Regions from separate parts of the Metapseudomonas boanensis genome, predicted to be linked through region 2. Evidence: riboswitches for the same ligand, from Rfam matches in the RefSeq annotation. Region 2 holds a riboswitch; the other holds the start of a gene.
What was found. A riboswitch is a leader RNA that binds a small molecule or an ion and turns the genes downstream of it on or off. The one in region 2 is predicted to bind cobalamin.
Positions count from the first base shown of each region.

Region 1: linked by a shared signal. The riboswitch ahead of btuB (TonB-dependent vitamin B12 receptor) and the one ahead of OXH74_RS11320 (CbtB-domain containing protein) in region 2 are both predicted to bind cobalamin.

Region 1 is NZ_CP113889.1:4,815,721-4,824,751, forward strand. It holds gene cobO (cob(I)yrinic acid a,c-diamide adenosyltransferase) at 1-388, opposite strand, end outside; gene btuB (TonB-dependent vitamin B12 receptor) at 412-2,283, opposite strand; cobalamin riboswitch at 2,349-2,557, opposite strand; gene OXH74_RS22495 (hypothetical protein) at 2,599-2,919, opposite strand; gene OXH74_RS22500 (O-methyltransferase) at 2,959-3,609, opposite strand; gene OXH74_RS22505 (C40 family peptidase) at 3,618-4,142, opposite strand; gene OXH74_RS22510 (C40 family peptidase) at 4,294-4,899, opposite strand; gene OXH74_RS22515 (NAD-dependent deacylase) at 4,970-5,737, opposite strand; gene OXH74_RS22520 (DNA-3-methyladenine glycosylase I) at 5,765-6,436, opposite strand; gene ttcA (tRNA 2-thiocytidine(32) synthetase TtcA) at 6,545-7,369, opposite strand; gene OXH74_RS22530 (DNA-J related domain-containing protein) at 7,470-8,066, shown strand; gene OXH74_RS22535 (Yip1 family protein) at 8,233-8,832, shown strand; gene OXH74_RS22540 (SprT family zinc-dependent metalloprotease) at 8,958-9,031, shown strand, end outside.
Region 2 is NZ_CP113889.1:2,452,526-2,461,556, reverse strand. It holds gene cobM (precorrin-4 C(11)-methyltransferase) at 1-414, opposite strand, end outside; gene OXH74_RS11330 (cobalamin biosynthesis protein) at 411-821, opposite strand; gene OXH74_RS11325 (CbtA family protein) at 892-1,602, opposite strand; gene OXH74_RS11320 (CbtB-domain containing protein) at 1,613-1,798, opposite strand; cobalamin riboswitch at 1,909-2,125, opposite strand; cobalamin riboswitch at 2,185-2,379, shown strand; gene cobW (cobalamin biosynthesis protein CobW) at 2,482-3,534, shown strand; gene cobN (cobaltochelatase subunit CobN) at 3,650-7,384, shown strand; gene bfr (bacterioferritin) at 7,519-7,986, opposite strand; gene OXH74_RS11300 (PA4780 family RIO1-like protein kinase) at 8,077-8,973, opposite strand.

The DNA.
Region 1 (9,031 bases), 2.4 Mb from region 2:
GGCCGATCTGTGGGTCGTCCAGCAAGGAGCGCGCCACGGCCCAAGCCTGCTGGGCCTTCTCGATGTCGCGCTGGCGGTCCTGGATGTCCCAGGTGTAGCCCTCCCCCATCACGTGGTAGCTCACTTCCTCCGGGAAGCGGCGGAAGAAGGCTTCCTCGCCCGTGGACATGCCGCCCTTGATGAACTGCACCACGCCAACCTTGATGCCGTGGCCCAACGCACGGGCAACCATGCCGAAGGCTGAGCTGCTCTTGCCCTTGCCATTGCCGGTGTGCACCAGCAGCAGGCCATACTCGTCCTGGGCCTGGGCAATCTTCTCGTCGATCAGCGCCTTCTTGCGTTGCATGCGCGAGCGATGGCGGGCATCGCGTTCAGCGGATTCAGTCATGGTTTCGCCTTTTGATTTCGGGATTAGAGCGCCTGGTAGCGCACGCTGAAGAAAACCGCCTGCCCCGGCTCGTTATAGTCCAGGGCTGTTTCGTAGTCCGCATCGAACAGGTTGGTGACGCTGGCCTGCAAGCGCCACTCCTCGGTCAACCAGTACTCGCCGCGCAGGTCCAGGGTGGCGTAGCCAGCCATACGCTCGGTGTTGGCCAGGTCGTCATAACGGCGTCCTTCGGAATGAACCGTCGCGCCGAGCCCTATCTGGCCGAACCGACGATCAACGTCGAGGTTAAAGACTTGCCGCGCACGCCGGGGCAACTCGTTGCCCCGATTGGCATCGTCGCCACGGTTCTCGCCATCCAGGAAGCTGGCATTGGCATTCCAGTCCCAACCCAACCACTGGCTGCCCAACACCAACTCCAGGCCATCAATGCGCGCCTTGCCGATGTTGTTCGGGCCGCCCCACACGCCGATGGTCGAGTCAAAGGCGATAAGATCATCCACATTCGTGCGGAACGCATTGACGGACCAATGGCCCCAGTCATGCACGCCACTGAGGCCCGCCTCGAAGCTCTCCGAGGTTTCCGCGTCGAGGCCCGGGTTGCCGTAGCCAGGGAAATACAGCTCGTTGAAGCTTGGCGCCTTGAAGGCCGTGCCGTAGCTCAGGCTGAAGCGCAGCTCATCGGTGAGTGCATAGCCCCAGGCGGCGCTGCCGGTGTCGTGGTTACCGAATTGCTCGTTGTCGTCACGACGCAGGCTGAGCTGCCAGTCCTGTCGACCGGCGTCGCCGATGTACTGGGCGAACCAGCCCTCATTGATGCGGGCGTCCTTGTCGAAGACCGTCGAACTGCTGACCTTGTCCTGCTGCCAGTCATAGCCCAGGGTCAGCACATGACCCTCAGCGAGAGTCAGGTCGTTGAGCCAGGAAGCGCTGTCGCGCTGGGAGTCGAAACGTGCGTCGAATGCGCCGTCAACCCAACTCGTTGCCTTGTCCTCGCTACGCCCGGCCTGGAGCGTCACTTTCCAGGGCTCTAGAGGGCTGAAGCGCGCTCGGCCACCCGCCAGTTCCTGGCGGTTATCGGCGTTGGCATTGTGCCCGCCAGCAGGGTGCAGGAAGCCGGAAGTGTCGATATCGTCATAGTCGTTATGGCCACGGGCCTGCATCAGGGTGCCGTCCAGCTCCAGGCCGTTGTCGAACTGGTAACCGGCGCGCAGGGAGCCGGAATGGTTGCGGTAGCCGTCGGCATCCGTCTCGTAGTAGGCACTTCCCTGGCGGCGGGAGTTGATGCCGTCGGTGTCCTGACTGCTGACGCCAAGACTGAACCAGCCCTTGCCATCGCCACCCGACAATCCAGCGCCGCCTTGGCGGTTGTCATGGGTGCCGTATCCAGCGGAGAACCAGGGCTTGAGACCCTGCTGGTCGCCTTTGCGGGTAAAGATCTGGATCACACCACCGATGGCTTCGGAGCCGTACAGGCTGGAACGCGGCCCACGAACCACTTCGATGCGCTCGATCAGTTCAACCGGGAGGTCCTGGAAGGCCGTAAGGCCGGCGCTGACGGACCCCACTTTGATTCCATCGATCAGCACCAGCACATGATCGGACTCACTGCCGCGCAAGAAAACCGTGGTGTTCTTGCCGGGGCCACCGTTGTTGCTCACCGAGACGCCGGGGACCTTTTTCAGCAGTTCGGGCACCGAACGGGCCTGAGTGCGCTCGATCTCTTCGCGCTCGATCACGGTGGTCGGAGCCAGGCTGGCGCGCACCGGCTGCTCACTTCGAGTGGCAGTAATCACCTGCTCGTCGAGGGTCAGCGGCTCAGCCGCCAGGAAAGGGGAAATACAGGAACTGCCAAGCAGCGCAAAGGCCGCCGGCCTGAAGGAAGGCTTGCGAATCAAGGTCTGGATCTCCGTCGTGCCACCCGCGCGACATCTATGGGTATTGCATGCGAAGTGCACTCCGCGATGCCCTGCTTGCACCAGGCCGGTCTCCGGGCTTGCGAGTGGGACCATGGCTCCCGGGCCGCGCCTTCCCATGCTGCGCACAGTGGCTGTGGATGCGGACCTTGACTCGCCTACCGTTGCGGGGGCAGCGCCGGATTCTTCGAAGAATGGACCGGCTTCCCTGTTTCACCCTTTAGGAACAAAGGGCACCTGAGGCAAGCTGCGAAGGTTAGAGGGTTGGCTGGCGAGCGTCAAACGTCGAGCACATGCTCAGTGCCTTGGTGTGAAGCCTGCCGGCTTGCTCGCCAGCCACTCGACGAAGGTGCGCAGGCGCGCATCACCGAGCAGGGCTTCACGGCTGTTGTAGGTCAGGGCCAGTTCCTTCTCGCTGAACAGCCGGTGGATCTGATTGTGGCAGGGCCGGCAGACCCAGAGCGTCGCGCTGATGCGCTCGCCCTTGTCGAAGCGCTTTTGCACGTACGGTTTGTCGTGCAGGGCCTTGGGAATCAGGTGGTGACGAGTCAACGCTGCAGCGCGCCCGCAGAGTTCGCAGGCATCCGGTTGTGGTGGCAGGCGTATGGGTTCTGGCATGGTCGTCAGGCACCTCCCCCGTGGCCGGGAGAGGGGAAGTCAGCGTTTGCGGCAGAGGGTCAGCCCATCACCGATGGGAACGAGCGACAGGTCGACGCGCACATCGTCTTTCAACGCACGGTTCAAGGCCTGAATCGCCCGCGTGTCAGCACTGTCCGGTTCAGCCTCCAGCACACGACCACTCCAGAGCACGTTATCGAAGAGGATCAGGCCGCCCGTCCGTACCAGCCGCAGGGCTTGCTCCAGATAGGCCGGGTAGTTGGCCTTGTCGGCGTCGATGAAGACCAGGTCGAAGCTACCCTCCTCCAGGTTCGCCAGCGTTTCCAGGGCCGGCGCCAGGCGCAGGTCGACACGGTCAGCCAGCCCGGCCTCCTGCCAGTAACGGCGAGCAATGGCGTTGTAATCGCCCGGCAGGTCGCAGCAGAGGATGCTCCCTCCTTCGGGCAGCTCAGCCGCCATGCACAGGGCGCTGTAGCCGGTGAAGGTGCCGACTTCGAGCAACCGCCGGGCACCGGTCAGCTTGACCAGCAAGGCCATGAACTGCCCCTGCTCCGGCGCGATCTGCCAACGCGCCATAGGCATACCGGCGGTTTCCTCACGAAGGCGAGCGAGCAACGGTGTTTCCCGCAGCGACACGTCGAGCAGGTAGCCGTAGAGGGCGTCGTCGAGGTTCAGTGTGCGGTTGGTCATGGGAATTCTCAGGGCGTACGGGCGAGGCTCGGATCAAACAATACGCGCTTGGCGTTCAGGTAGCTTCTTTGCCAGTAGCTGTTGGACAGGCTGTCCAGACGCACCGTTCCGCCACTGGACGGCGCATGCACGAAACGGCCTTCACCGACATAGATGCCCGCATGACTGACCTGGCCGCCGCCATTGGTGGCGAAGAACACCAAGTCACCCGTCTGCAGTGCGGAGATGCTGACATTGGGCCCACGCATCACGATCATCTCACGAGTGGAGCGCGGCAGGCTGATGCCAGCAGCATCGCGATAGACAAAACCGATCAGGCCGCTGCAATCGAAGCCGCTGTCCGGCGTATTACCGCCCCAGCGATAAGGCGTGCCGACCAGGCCCAGGGCACGAAACAGCACGTCCTCGGCTACGGGCGAGAACTGCTGGACTGGAGCAGTGATGACGGGTTGCGGCGGAGGCGGTGCCTTGCTCGCGCAGGCAGCGAGCAGCGAGGCCAGGGCAAGAATGACGAAGCGATCCAGTGCGCGCATGGCAAGTCAGTCCTGACTTGAGGAGTACGCGCTAATTTGCTGATCTCACAATGATATTGCAAGCAAAAGCTGCGTCACCGCCAGGAAAAAAGATGCAAGTGCCAGAAACGACGATGCCGCCCCCGGGGGGCGGCATCGGCATGGGACTGGATCAACGGTGCAGAGGATGATGTGCCGGAGTGTTCATCGCCAGGACGCGCTTGGCTTCCATGTAGCTGGCTTTCCAGTAGCGGTCATCGAGGCTGTCGACGCGCACGCCGCCGCTGCGGCTGCTGGAAGAATGAATGAACTGATCATCGCCGATATAAATGCCGGCATGGCTGACGCGGCCGCGGCCACGGTTGTTGAAGAACACAATGTCGCCGGGCTGCAGCTCGTTGCGGGCGATCACCGGGGCATTCAGGTTGATCATTTCACGGGTGGAACGCGGCAGCTGGATGCCGGCCTCTTCCTTGAACAGGTAACCAACGAAGCCACTGCAGTCAAAACCAGTCTTCAGCGAGCGACCACCGAAACGATAAGGCGTACCCACCAGTTCGAAACCACGTTCGAGCAGGCCATCAGAGAGGGACGGCATCTGGTACGGCTGATCATCGGTCAAGTCCGCGAGGTCACGGGCGGAGGGCTCGTTGAGCAGGGAATCCGGGGCGCCGTCAGCAATGGGCTGTTGCGGCTGCGACTGCTGCACAGGGCCTGCACAAGCAGCGAGGAACAGAGCGAAGGTAAGGGGCACGAGGGGTGCGAAGCGATTGAGCATGGGCACGACCGTGTCGGTGAAGTTGATAAAGAAGGCGCGACTATGCCTTCTATCAACTTGATTTGCAAATTTAATCGCCCGAAATGTGACTTATCAGCCCCCGCAGAACATCTAAGGCCTTCCCCTTGAGATGCACATCGACGATTGGGGTCAGATCGGTACTGGACGGGTTGATTTCCACGGTTAAACCGCCTGCCTGGCGGGTGCGGACAACCGGTTCGATGATGTAGGGAAAGCTCGCCGTAGTCCCCACCGAGATCACCGCATCGAATCCCTTGCGCAGCTCTGCGTAGAGCGTTTCGATAGCTTGCTCTGGAAGCAGTTCCTCGAACAGCACCACGGGCGGACGGAGAATACCACCACATTCATTGCATTTGGGAGGCAATTCTCCCGCCAGATGCTGCGACAGTTCGACGCTTTCCGCGCCACAGGACTGGCAATACAGCGGCGAAATCTCGCCATGGATTTCGATCAGGCGCTCCGGCGGCGAGCCCGCCTGCCGATGGTAACCGTCGATGTTCTGCGTCAACACCCAGCACTCGGGCTTGATTCGCTGTAGTTCGGCAATGGCCTCATGCCCGGCATTGGGCCGAGCGCTCAGGCAGGCGCGCCCCAATTGGGCGAGGTACTTCCAGCAGAGCGCCGGATTGCGTTGCAGCATGGGGCCGGACAAGGCCGACTCGATGGGCAGCCCCTCCTCCGTCATGCCGTTGTAGAGGCCACCCAGGCCACGGTAGGTTGGCAGGCCCGAATCCGCGGAGAGGCCGGCGCCAGTGATGATCAGGATGCGCCGGGCCTGCTTCAGCACCTTGGCGACGCGCAGCAGTTCACTCTCCATCGTCACTCCCCACCGCTACTCGAAACGCTAGTGATTGACCGTATGCGCCAGCATTACCGAAAGCTGGCACAAGGGTCGACCGCTTTCCGCATGCCACTGGTTGAAAGCGGCCTGGACCAGGGCCAGCTCCTTCTGGCTGGTGGGTGCCTTGTCGATGACATCCTGGGCCTTTAGGGCTGCAACCATGTCGTCGGTGGGGATGAAGGTATCCTTACCCACCATGCGCAGGAAACGCGGTGCAGACAGACCGCCCAACTGGTGCCCGTGTTTAGCCAGGTACTTCCAAAGCCCGACGATATCAGTCACCGGCCAATCGGCAATCAGCGCGCCGAAACTGCCCTTCTCCCGCGCTACGTCGAGGACGAACTGGGCATTGCGCGGCACGCTCTTGAGCTTGCCGAGATGGCGGATAAGTCGGGCATCCTGCATCAGCCGCTCAAGATGCTCGGCGCCCATCAGCACCACTTTCTCCGGATCGAAGCCGAAGAACACCTCTTCGAACGCCGGCCACTTGGCGTCCACCAGGCTGTGCTTGAGGCCGGCACGAAATACACGCAGCGCGATCAGCGACAGGTAACGGTCGTCAGGCAGCTGACGCAGCTCGGCATCCGTGCGCGGCTGCGGCAGCCGTGCCTCCAGCGCCTTAGCCGAACCGAATCGGTTCAGGCAGTACTCGTGCAACCAACGATAATCGCGCATGCGTTGTCCTTGCGATCCGGCATGACCCGTTGCCCGTAGGAGCGAGGGGGACGCCCAGTTCCTGCTCGCGAACCCTCGCGAGCAAGCTCGCTCCTACAAAGGCCTGGGTCAGATGTTGACGACGTCCAGCGTACGCGGCGCGGCGTTTTCGTCGATACGCAGGTTGGTGAAGTCGAACAGGTTGCGGTCGGCCAACTGCGAAGGCACGACGTTCTGCAGGGCACGGAACATGATTTCGGTACGGCCCGGCGATTTGCGCTCCCAGTCCTGGAGCATTTCCTTGACCACTTGGCGCTGGAGGTTTTCCTGCGATCCGCACAGGTTGCACGGGATGATCGGGAACTCCTTGAGGTTGGAGTAGGCCTCGATATCCGCCTCGTTGCAGTAGGCCAGCGGGCGGATCACCACGTTGCGGCCATCGTCCGCACGCAGTTTCGGCGGCATGGCCTTGAGGGTGCCGCCGTAGAACATATTAAGGAAGAAGGTTTCCAGAATGTCGTCGCGGTGGTGCCCAAGGGCCATCTTGGTCGCACCGATTTCGTCGGCGAACGTATAAAGAGTGCCGCGACGCAGGCGCGAGCACAGCGAGCAGGTAGTCTTGCCCTCCGGGATTTTCTCCTTCACCACCGAGTAGGTGTCCTTCTCGATGATGTGATACGGCACACCGATGGACTCCAGGTAGGCCGGCAGCACGTGTTCGGGAAAACCGGGCTGCTTCTGGTCCATGTTCACCGCGACGAGCTCGAACTTGATCGGCGCCACCTTCTGCAGGTACAGCAGCACGTCGAGCATGGTGTAGCTGTCCTTGCCACCGGACAGGCAGACCATCACCTTGTCGCCGTCCTCGATCATGTTGAAGTCGGCGATGGCTTCGCCGGCCAGACGACGAATACGTTTCTGCAGTTTGTTCTGATTGACCGAAAGGGTGCCCATGGTGCTCTGAAGTCCGGGGAGAGATGCGAAAAGCTGGCTATTTTACGCACAAAGCGCGCTTCGCCCCAGCCCCATCATCGCCCTGTGCTAGTCTCCGGCGATGATCACCGACCTCGACCCCGCCCAGGACCTCAGCGAACAGCTCCACGAGCTGCTACGCGAGGCCCCGCTCGGCCTGAGCGAATACGAGTTGATCCAGCGCCTCAAGACGCGCCACTCCACGCACATTCCCCACCTCGAACTCACTGATAAGCTGGTGCTGTTTCGCACCCACTTCCTGGTGTTCAACGCGCTCTACCTGCTGCGCGACCAGCTGCACGCCGACCGCAGCGCCCACCTGGCCATCAGCCCGCTATGCGTCCAGCTCATGCCTTATGAGGCTGGCAGCGCCGCCATCAGCGAGCTCGACGCCCTGCGTGACTATTATCTGGACTTGGCCAATCTGCGGGACACCACCGAAGAGGACGTGGAGAAGCTCCTCGCCAGTTTCTGGACCCGCATGCAGGGCAGCGAAGAAAAGAGCGCCGCGCTCGAACTCTTTGGGCTTCACGACAGCAGCCAGCCGCTCAACCTCGCCCTGATCAAACAGCGGTACCGCCAATTGGTGAGCGTGCACCATCCAGACAGGGGCGGCAGCACCTCGCGCCTGCAGTCGATCAACAAGGCGATGGAAATACTTCAACGCTATTACAACTGAACTTTAATCTTCGATTCGCTCTAAAAGCCCCGTCCCCCTGGCACGAAACCGCTGCCTATACTGCGACATAAGGTCGCATAGGTCGGCCGAGCACCGTTCGGCGCTGGCTACGCGTCACCGGCGCTTCGCTGGGGGGCGACCTCATAATAATGAGGAGGTGTTTAGCATGATCCACCACGTTTGGGGGCTCTTCACTCATCCCGATCAGGAGTGGCAGGAGATTCGTGGCGAAGACGAAAGCATCAGCCACATGTACCTCACCCACGTCCTGATCCTTGCTGCAATTCCCGTAATTTCCGCATTCATCGGCACGACCCAGGTGGGCTGGGTGCTGGGCAAGGGCGATCCCGTCATGCTCACGCAGGCCAGCGCACTGCAAATGTCCATACTTTCCTACCTGGCGATGCTGGCCGGCGTGGCAGTCATGGGCGGATTCATCCACTGGATGGCTCGCACCTACGACGCCAATCCAAGCGTGACCGAATGCATCGTCTTCGCCGCCTACTGTGCCACCCCGCTGTTCATTGGCGGCCTGGCTGCGCTCTATCCGCACCTGTGGCTGGGCGCGACAGTCGGCACCCTGGCGATCTGCTACACGGTGTACCTGCTTTATGTGGGCATTCCCACATTCATGAACATTCCCAAGGATGAAGGCTTCCTGTTCTCCAGCTCCGTGCTGGCAGTGGGCCTGGTGGTACTGGTAGCGATGATCGCCGCAGCCGTGATCCTCTGGGGCTTTGGCCTGGGCCCGGTTTACACCAGCTGACAGGAGTAGCAAGCACAGAGGCCGCCCTCGGGCGGCCTTTTTCATTGGGCACCCGACCGCTCGGCGTCATCGCATTCGGCTAGCGCGGGCTTTGCGGCATAATCGCAGCCCACTGGAGTTTCACTATGCCCGAGCAGATACACGCCCGCGTGGAGGCCTGCTACCAGCAGGCCGAAGCCTTCTTCAAGCGCGCCTTCCC
Region 2 (9,031 bases):
GGCGTAGCGGGTGAGGATCAGGGTTTGCGAGATGTCCGGCAGGGTCAGTTCACAACCGAGCAGCGCGGCGCAGGCAGCGGTGGCTGTCACCCCCGGCACTACTTCGTAGGAAATCCCCAGTTCGCGCAAATGGCGGATCTGCTCGCCGATGGCGCCATATAGCGAAGGGTCGCCGGAATGCACCCGCGCCACGTCCTGCCCCTTGCGATGGGCCTCAGCCAGGAGCGCTACGATCTCCTCCAAGTGCAGTTCGGCGGTGTTCACCACCCGCTCGGCGTTATGTCCTTCCAGTACGGCCTCTGGCACCAGCGAGCCGGCGTAGAGAATCACCGGGCAGGTGCGGATCAGCCGCTGCCCCTTGACCGTGATGAGTTCCGGATCACCGGGACCGGCGCCGATGAAATAGACCGTCATGGCTGCTGCGCCTCATCATCAATGCAGGCCAGGGCGCAGGTCGCGCTGGCGCTGCGGCGTTTCTCGATAAGCAGTTCGGCTGATCCGTCGGACAAAGCAAATGCCTGGGCCAACGCTGCAGCTTCGGCGACGCCAGCGCTGCCGGTGGTACGCAGGACCAGGTCCGAAGCTTGCTGGAGTTGTCCATCGTAGGCTGCCAAGCGCGCGCTCGGCAGGCAATGAAGGGGCAACCCCAGTTGCTGGGCCAAGTCATGCAAACCCGGTTCACCGGCCTTGTGCTCGCTGCTGGCCAACGCAACCAGCGTGCTGAGGGGCCGGTCGGCTTCAGCAAGGCACCGCATCAACAGACCCCGAAGCTCTTCGGCCGAGCAGCCGCGCCGACAGCCAAGGCCCGCCACCAACCTCATGGCCGCCCCCTCGAAAAAAACAAAACCCCGCAGACGGCTACACCGCCTGCGGGGTTGGAATTGCGCAAGCTCACGCTTGAGTGTGCCGCTGGTAGAGCCAGGCTGCCGCCCAACCAAGGGCAACCCAGAACAGCGCGTTGGTGATCAGCGAGGCTGCGATGAACTCATGCGTCAGGGCTTGCGGCGCCAGGCTGGAGTGCACTTCGGGCTGGGGCGCACCTACTACATGAGGAATCAGCAGCAGCGCCAGACCTGCGACACGCAGGATCCAGTGGCGGCCAAAGGCGATCAGCGCCAGCCCGACGGCAGTTGAGGCAGCGGTGCCGATCCACCAGACCTGGCGCTGAGCCAGATCGGCGGCGGCAGTTCCCGGCAGTTCGGGCGGTAAGCCAATGGAAGGCGCCAGCGTGAAGGTGGCGAAACCGCCCAGCCCCCAGAGCAAGCCCTGCCAGGCTCGGCTCGGGCCGCGCAGGCTGAACACTCCAGCGAGCATCAGAGCAAAGCCGACCGCGACCACCAGATTGCTACCTCCGGTAGACAGCGTGCGCTGCCAGCCGTCTTCCGGCGCCCAGGCTTCGGCATCGTGCTCATGGCTATGTGCGCCGACAGCGCCGGAAGCCTCAAGTTCGTGGACGTGTTCCACTTGGGCGGCGGGCTCGGCCGTCTCGTAGGTTTCCGCCTGGAGAATCAACGGGGTGACCCACAGGCTCTGCAACAGGGTCAGCACCACGGCGGCGATCAGACCGGCAAAACCTGCGGTCTGGGCAATACGCTTGATCATCGAAACCTCCTCAGTGGCAGGGGAAGCCGGCACTGTGGCGGGTGTCGTGAGCAGCGTTGTGTACGGCCTCGAGATGAGAGAAGCCGGCGAAGTAGACGAGCGAGAGGCCAATTAGCCCGGCGCTGAAGGCCAGGACCAGGCGCTTGGTCAGTGAAGACGAGGCGACTGCGGATTGAGACAAGGCGCTGCTGGACATGGAAGTTCCCTCTGCAATGACGACTGATATCGGCAGAAGGGTGCATGCGCGAGGGCCGCGGACACAGGCGTGTCCACGCTTCCGGCTTGCGCCCGCCCACCGCGGGTTTGCCAAACTCTGAGCTTCCAGGCCGGTCTCCGGGCTTGCGACGCCTGCATGTTGCAGAGCGGGATCGCCTTCCCATGTCTTATCGACACAGTGGCCTACCGATCCCTACGTTCGCCTACCGTTGCGGGGGCAGCGCCGGACTGGTCCGAGATGGACGCACCGGCTTCCCGTTTCACCCCGCGCGCGACGACGCTGGGCACCTGAAAAAACCGTGCTAGGACACCATGAGTCCGACAAGGCGTCAACTGCCGCGATTGACCACCGTTGGCGTGCTGCGTAGCCTTCTGCCCTTTCGAGGTTCTCCGATCATGCGTCGGAGCTAAGAGGGAACGTGGTCAAGGCCACGGCTGCCCCCGCAACTGTGAACAGCTGAAGTCTTATCCACAGCCACTGCCCTTGGGTGGGAAGGCGGAAAGACGGCGCACCGCGCCAGGCTGTGAGCCAGGAGACCTGCCTCGCAACGCTTTCTGACAACCGGGCGGGGTGATCCGGTGGCGAATCCAGGCCGGGACGACCCGCGCCTTCGTCCTGCACGCCCGCCGATCCGATCGACTCCCAGCAAAGGGCTGCCGCGCATGAAAACCCTGGCCAAACTCCCCGTCACCATCGTCACCGGCTTCCTCGGTGCCGGAAAGACCACCCTGCTCCGCCACATGCTCGACAATGCCGAAGGCCGCCGCATTGCAGTCATCGTCAACGAGTTCGGCGAACTGGGCATCGATGGTGAAATCCTCAAACAGTGCTCCATCGGCTGCAGCGAAGAAGAGGCCATGGGCCGCGTCTTCGAACTGGCTAACGGCTGCCTGTGCTGCACAGTGCAGGAAGAGTTCTTCCCGGTGATGCGCGAACTGGTCGCACGCCGTGGCGACCTCGACCAGATTCTTATCGAAACCTCGGGCCTGGCGCTGCCCAAGCCACTGGTACAGGCCTTCCAGTGGCCGGAAATCCGCAACGCCTGCACCGTGGATGCGGTGATCACCGTGGTCGACAGCCCCGCCGTCGCCGCCGGCACCTTCGCCGCACACCCCGAGCAAGTGGATGAACAGCGCAAGCAGGACCCGAACCTCGACCACGAGTCGCCCCTGCACGAACTGTTCGAAGACCAGCTTGCGAGCGCCGACCTGGTGATCCTCAACAAGGCGGACCTGCTGGAAGCCGAAGTCCTGGCTGCCGTACACGCCGAAGTTGCCGAAGAGCTGCCGCCAGCGGTGAAGATCGTTGAAGCCAGCAGCGGCAAGCTACCGCTCTCCGTGCTGCTGGGCCTGAATGCAGAGGCCGAACTGCACATCGACAGCCGCCCAACCCACCACGACCACGAAGGGCACGAAGACCACGACCATGACGAGTTCGACTCCTTTCACGTCGACCTCCCGGAGGTCGAGGAACGGCCCCTGCTCGACGCTCTCAACCAACTCGTGGAGCGCCATGACATCCTGCGCATCAAGGGCTTCGCCGCCATCCCCGGCAAACCCATGCGCCTGCTGATCCAGGGCGTCGGCAAGCGCTTCGACAAGCACTTCGATCGCCAGTGGCTGAATGGCGAAGCCCGTGGCACAAGGCTTGTGGTGATTGGACAGGAGCTGGACCAGGCGGTGATTGCCAATGAATTGAGAACCGCACTCGCCTGATCACTGCGCTCAACCCCTCCTACCGAGCTGATCGGATCGTAGGGGCGAGCTTGCTCGCGAATCGCGGCAAACCCTTCGCGAGCAAGCTCGCTCCTACACCATCTGGAGTCCCGCCATGCACCTCCTGCGCACCCAACCCGGCGGCTTCGTCCCCGACGACGGTATCGCCCATCTGGCGCAGACGCCCGCCGAACTGGTGATCCTCTGCAGCGGCGACTCGCATCTGGCGCTGCTGGCCGAAGCCGCCCGCGAACTGCCGACGGACTATCCAAGCCTGCGCCTGGCCAACCCGATGCAGCTGCAGAACCACGCCTCGGTCGATCTCTACGTCGACGAGGTGCTGCAGCACGCCAAGGTGATCCTGATCTCGGTGCATGGCGGCGTCGGTTACTGGCGCTACGGCATTGAACAACTGGTGACCCTGGCCGAGCGTGGCGCAAAGCTCATCCTGGTTCCCGGCGATGATCGCCCCGACCCAGAGCTGGCCAGCCTGTGCAACGTGTCGGTCGAGGACGCGGATCGCCTCTGGCAGTACCTGCGCCAGGGTGGCCTGGACAATGCCCGGCAACTCTTCGGCTGCATCGCCAACCAATGGCTGGGGCGCGACCATCCCTGGAGTGAGCCCCGTGCCCTGCCTCGCGTGGCGATCTACCACCCGCGCCAACCGCAGGCCGAACTGACGCACTGGCAGGCGGGCTGGCACCCCGATCAGCCCGTCGCCGCCCTGCTCTTCTACCGCACCCACCTGCAAGCGGCTAACACCGCGTTTATCGACGCCTTCTGCGAACGCCTGGCCGCCCTGGGCCTGAATCCACTGCCCATCGCCGTCGCCAGCCTCAAGGAGGCGGCTTGCCTGGAAGCTGTGGAAAATTGGCTGGACAAAGCGCAGGCCGAGCTGATCATCAACACCACCGGCTTCGCCCAGTCCAACCCTGACGCGCCCAGCCAGCGCCCATTCAGGCGCGATATCCCCGTGTTACAAGCCATTTGCTCGCTGGATAACGAACCGCTCTGGCGCGATAACCCGCAAGGGCTCGGTCCCCGAGACCTTGCCATGCATATCGCCCTGCCGGAGTTGGATGGACGGATCATCACACGCCCCATCAGCTTCAAGGGTCTGGCCTGGCGCAGCGAGCGCAGTCAGAGCGACGTGGTCTGCTACCTGCCGCAACTGGAGCGCATGGATTTCGTCGCCGAACTGGCGCGGCGCTGGTGCCTGCTGGCACGCAAGACCAATGCCGACAAACGCGTCGCACTGATCCTGGCCAATTACCCCACTCGCGACGGCCGCATCGGCAACGGCGTGGGCCTGGATACACCGGCGGCCGCCCTGAACATCCTCCGTGCGCTGGAAACCGAGGGTTATCCCGTGGCAGGCCTGCCGGACAGCGGCACGGCACTTATCCACAAGCTGCTCGGCGGCGTCAGCAACGACCTCGACAGCCTCGATCTGCGCCCTTGCGCCCAGAGCCTGGCACTCCCCGACTACCTCGCCTGCTTCGCCCACCTGCCCGAGGCCAACCAGCGTGCGGTGCGCGAACGCTGGGGCGAGCCGCAGCAGGACCCGATGTTCCGCAACGGTCGGATGATGGTCGCCGGCCTGCGCTTCGGCCTCGGTTTCGTCGGCATCCAACCAGCGCGGGGCTACCAACTGGACCCGGCAGCCATCTACCACGACGCCGCCCTGGTACCGCCCCACGGCTACCTTGCCTTCTACTTCTGGCTGCGCGAAGCCTTCGCGGCCGATGCCCTGATCCACGTCGGCAAGCACGGCAACCTGGAATGGCTGCCGGGCAAGGGCGTCGGCCTTTCAGATGAATGCTGGCCAGATGCGGTGATGGGCCCGCTGCCCAACATCTATCCCTTCATCGTCAACGATCCCGGCGAGGGCGCCCAGGCCAAGCGCCGCGCACAGGCTGTGATCATCGACCACTTGATGCCACCGCTGACCCGCGCCGAAAACTACGGCCCGCTGCGTGACCTCGAACGCCTGGCCGACGAGTACTACGACGCTTCCCTGCTCGACCCGCGCCGTGCCGTGCAGTTGCGCAGGGAAATCCTCGAACTGGTGAAAGCCACTGCCCTGGACCGCGAGCTGAACCTCAGCCTCAGCGACGATCCGGAAAGCTGGCTGCCACAACTGGATGCCTACCTCTGCGACCTCAAGGAATCGCAGATTCGCGACGGCCTGCACGTGTTCGGCGAATCCCCCAGTGGGCGCCTGCGTGACGACACACTGCTCTCACTGGTACGCATCCCCCGTGGCGATGGCCGAGGCGCCAACGCCAGCCTGCTGCGCGCCTTGGCCGCGGACCTGCAACTGGGCCGAGACCCGCTGGACTGCAACTGGGCCGAAGACTGGGAAGGCCCGCGCCCCGCCGTTCTGGAGGCCGTGAGCAACGAGCCCTGGCGGAGCAATGGCGACACCCGTGAACGCCTGGAACTGCTTGCGCTACGGATGATCGAGACAGCGGATTTCGAATCCGTCGGCCCCGCCAGTGATGCAGTCATCCACAACCTGCACACGGTCATCGCGCCCACGCTGGATGCCTGCGGCAGCGGCGAGATCGGCGGCGTGCTGGCAGCGCTGGAAGGCCGCTTCGTCCCGCCCGGCCCTAGCGGCGCGCCCAGCCGTGGACGCCTGGACGTGCTGCCCACCGGGCGCAACTTCTTCACCGTGGACGTGCGCAACCTGCCCACGCCCACTGCCTGGCGCCTGGGCTTCCAGTCCGCGAGCCTGTTGCTGGAACGCCATCTGCAGGACCACGGCGACCATCTGCGCCAGCTCGGCCTCTCGGTCTGGGGCACCGCCACTATGCGCACCGGCGGCGACGACATCGCCCAGGCCCTGGCCCTGATGGGCGTACGCCCGGCGTGGCAGGCCGGCAGCCAGCGCGTGGAGGACTTCGAGATCCTGCCGCTGTCCTTGCTCGACCGCCCGCGGGTGGACGTCACCCTGCGCGTGTCCGGTTTCTTCCGCGATGCCTTCGCCAACCTCATCCGTCTGTTCGATGCCGCGGTGCAGGCGGTGGCCGGCCTGGACGAGCCCGAAGATTTGAACCCTCTGGCCGCCCGCGTGAAGCAGGAAAGCGTGCGCCTCACAGCGGACGGTCTGAATGCCGAAGACGCTCGCCTGCAAGCCGGTTGGCGCATCTTTGGCGCCCAGCCCGGTGCCTACGGCGCGGGCGTGCAGGGCGCCATCGAAGAACGCCAATGGCAGGACCGTGCCGAGCTGGCCGAGGTCTACCTCAACTGGGGTGGCTATGCCTATGGCGCCCAGGATGCCGGCACACCGGCGCGCGAGCGCTTCGCCCAGCGCCTGGAGCGCTTGCAAGCGGTGCTGCACAACCAGGACAACCGCGAACACGACATCCTCGATTCCAACGATTACTACCAGTTCCAGGGCGGCATGCTCGCAGCGGCCGAAACCCTGCGCGGTGCGAAGGTCGCCAGCTACCACGGCGACCACAGCCAGCCGGACCTGCCGCGCATCCGCAGTCTCAAAGAGGAGCTGAGTCGTGTGGTGCGCTCACGGGCCGCCAATCCCAAGTGGATCGCCGGCATGAAACGCCACGGCTACAAGGGCGCGTTCGAACTGGCGGCCACCGTCGACTACCTGTTTGCCTTCGACGCCACCAGCGAACTGGTCGACGATCACCAGTACAAACTGTTGGCCGATGCCTACCTGCTGGACGCCGACACGCGGTCCTTCATCCAGCAGCACAACCCCGAAGCACTGCGCGACATTGCCGAGCGATTGGTAGAAGCGCAACAACGCGGGCTGTGGGAAAACCCGGGGGAATACCGGGAAGCGATCGAGAACCTGATGCTGGATATCGAGGAGCAGTGACCCGCTGCCGAGGGTTCTAGCGTAGGTTGGGCGGAGCGCAGCGACACCCAACATTGGTGCGGCGATCGATGAGTATCCCGATACTTACGGAACGCCGCCCGCCCCATCCTACGAACCAAGGTGCAGGGGTGAGATCAGGACACCTGCGATTGCAGGTAATTCTGCAGGCCGATGCGGTCGATCAGGCCGAGTTGCTGCTCAAGCCAGTACGCGTGGTCTTCCTCGGTGTCCTTTAGCTGGGCGGTGAGAATGTCGCGGCTGACGTAGTCCTTGTGCTTCTCACACAGGGTAATGCCCTTGCTCAACGCGGCGCGTACGTCGTACTCCAGTTTGAGGTCAGCACGCAGCATGTCCGGCACGGTCTGGCCTGGGTGGATGGTCTTGGGGCGCATATCCGGCGAGCTTTCCAGGAACAGGAGGCGCTGCAGCAGGGCATCGGCGTGCTGAGTCTCCTCCTCCATCTCGTGATTGATACGCTCGTAGAGCTTGGTGAAGCCCCAGTCCTGGTACATCCGCGAGTGCAGGAAGTACTGGTCGCGGGCGGCCAGTTCTCCGCGTAGAAGGTCCTTGAGGTACTCGACGACTTCAGCTTGCCCTTGCATGTCACATCTCCACATCAATACAGCGGATAAGGATCGTGCGCAGAACCAGACTGGTCAAGCCGGGAGGCCCCAAGGGCTCGCAACGTTGTCTCAGTGGTTCATCCAGGGTGGCGGCGGCGGCTCGTCTCGATCGGCGGGCGCATCCTGCTCCGCCAGGGCGGCCTTGCGCCGTGCCTCATCGGCCAGGGCGGCCTTGATCTCGCGCATCACCGAATCAATGTCCGCGGCGTCTTCCGGCTCGACGAACTGCCCGGTGAGCGGTGTCTCCGGGGTCAGCTTCCCTTCCTCATAGAGGGCCCACATTTCCTTGGCGTAGCGGGTGAACTTGAGCTCGGGAGCAAACTGGCCGAAATACTCAGCCATGTTGCCGACATCCCGCTCCAGCATGCGGAAGGCGTGGTTGTTGCCGGCGGCATCCACCGCCTGCGGTAGGTCGATGATCACCGGGCCATAGGGGTCGAGTAGCACGTTGAATTCGGACAGGTCGCCATGGACCAGGCCGGCACAGAGCATCTTGACGATCTCGCCGATCATGAAGGCGTGGAATTCGCGTGCGTCCTCAGGCGTCAGATCGACGTCATTGAGTCGCGGCGCGGCGTCGCCCTCGCCATCGGAGACCAGTTCCATGAGCAGCACGCCGTCCAGGTAGTCGTAGGGCTTAGGCACCCTGACCCCGGCGTTGGCCAGGCGGAAGAGCGCCGCCACTTCGGCGTTCTGCCAGGCGTCCTCGCGCTCGCGGCGACCGTACTTGGAGCCCTTGGCCATGGCCCGGGCGTCTCGGCTGTTACGAACCTTGCGACCTTCCTGATACTCGGCCGCCTGGCGAAAGCCACGCTTGTTGGCTTCCTTGTAGACCTTGGCGCAGCGCAGCTCATCGCCGCAGCGCACCACGTACACCGAAGCCTCCTTGCCGCTCATCAGCGGTCTTACGACTTCGTCGATCAGGCCATCTTCCACCAATGGCTCAATGCGTTTTGGCGTCTTCATGCGTGTGCTACAGGCAACCTCGGGCTATCAGGGGCATCATTGTTGAGCGACGTTATAC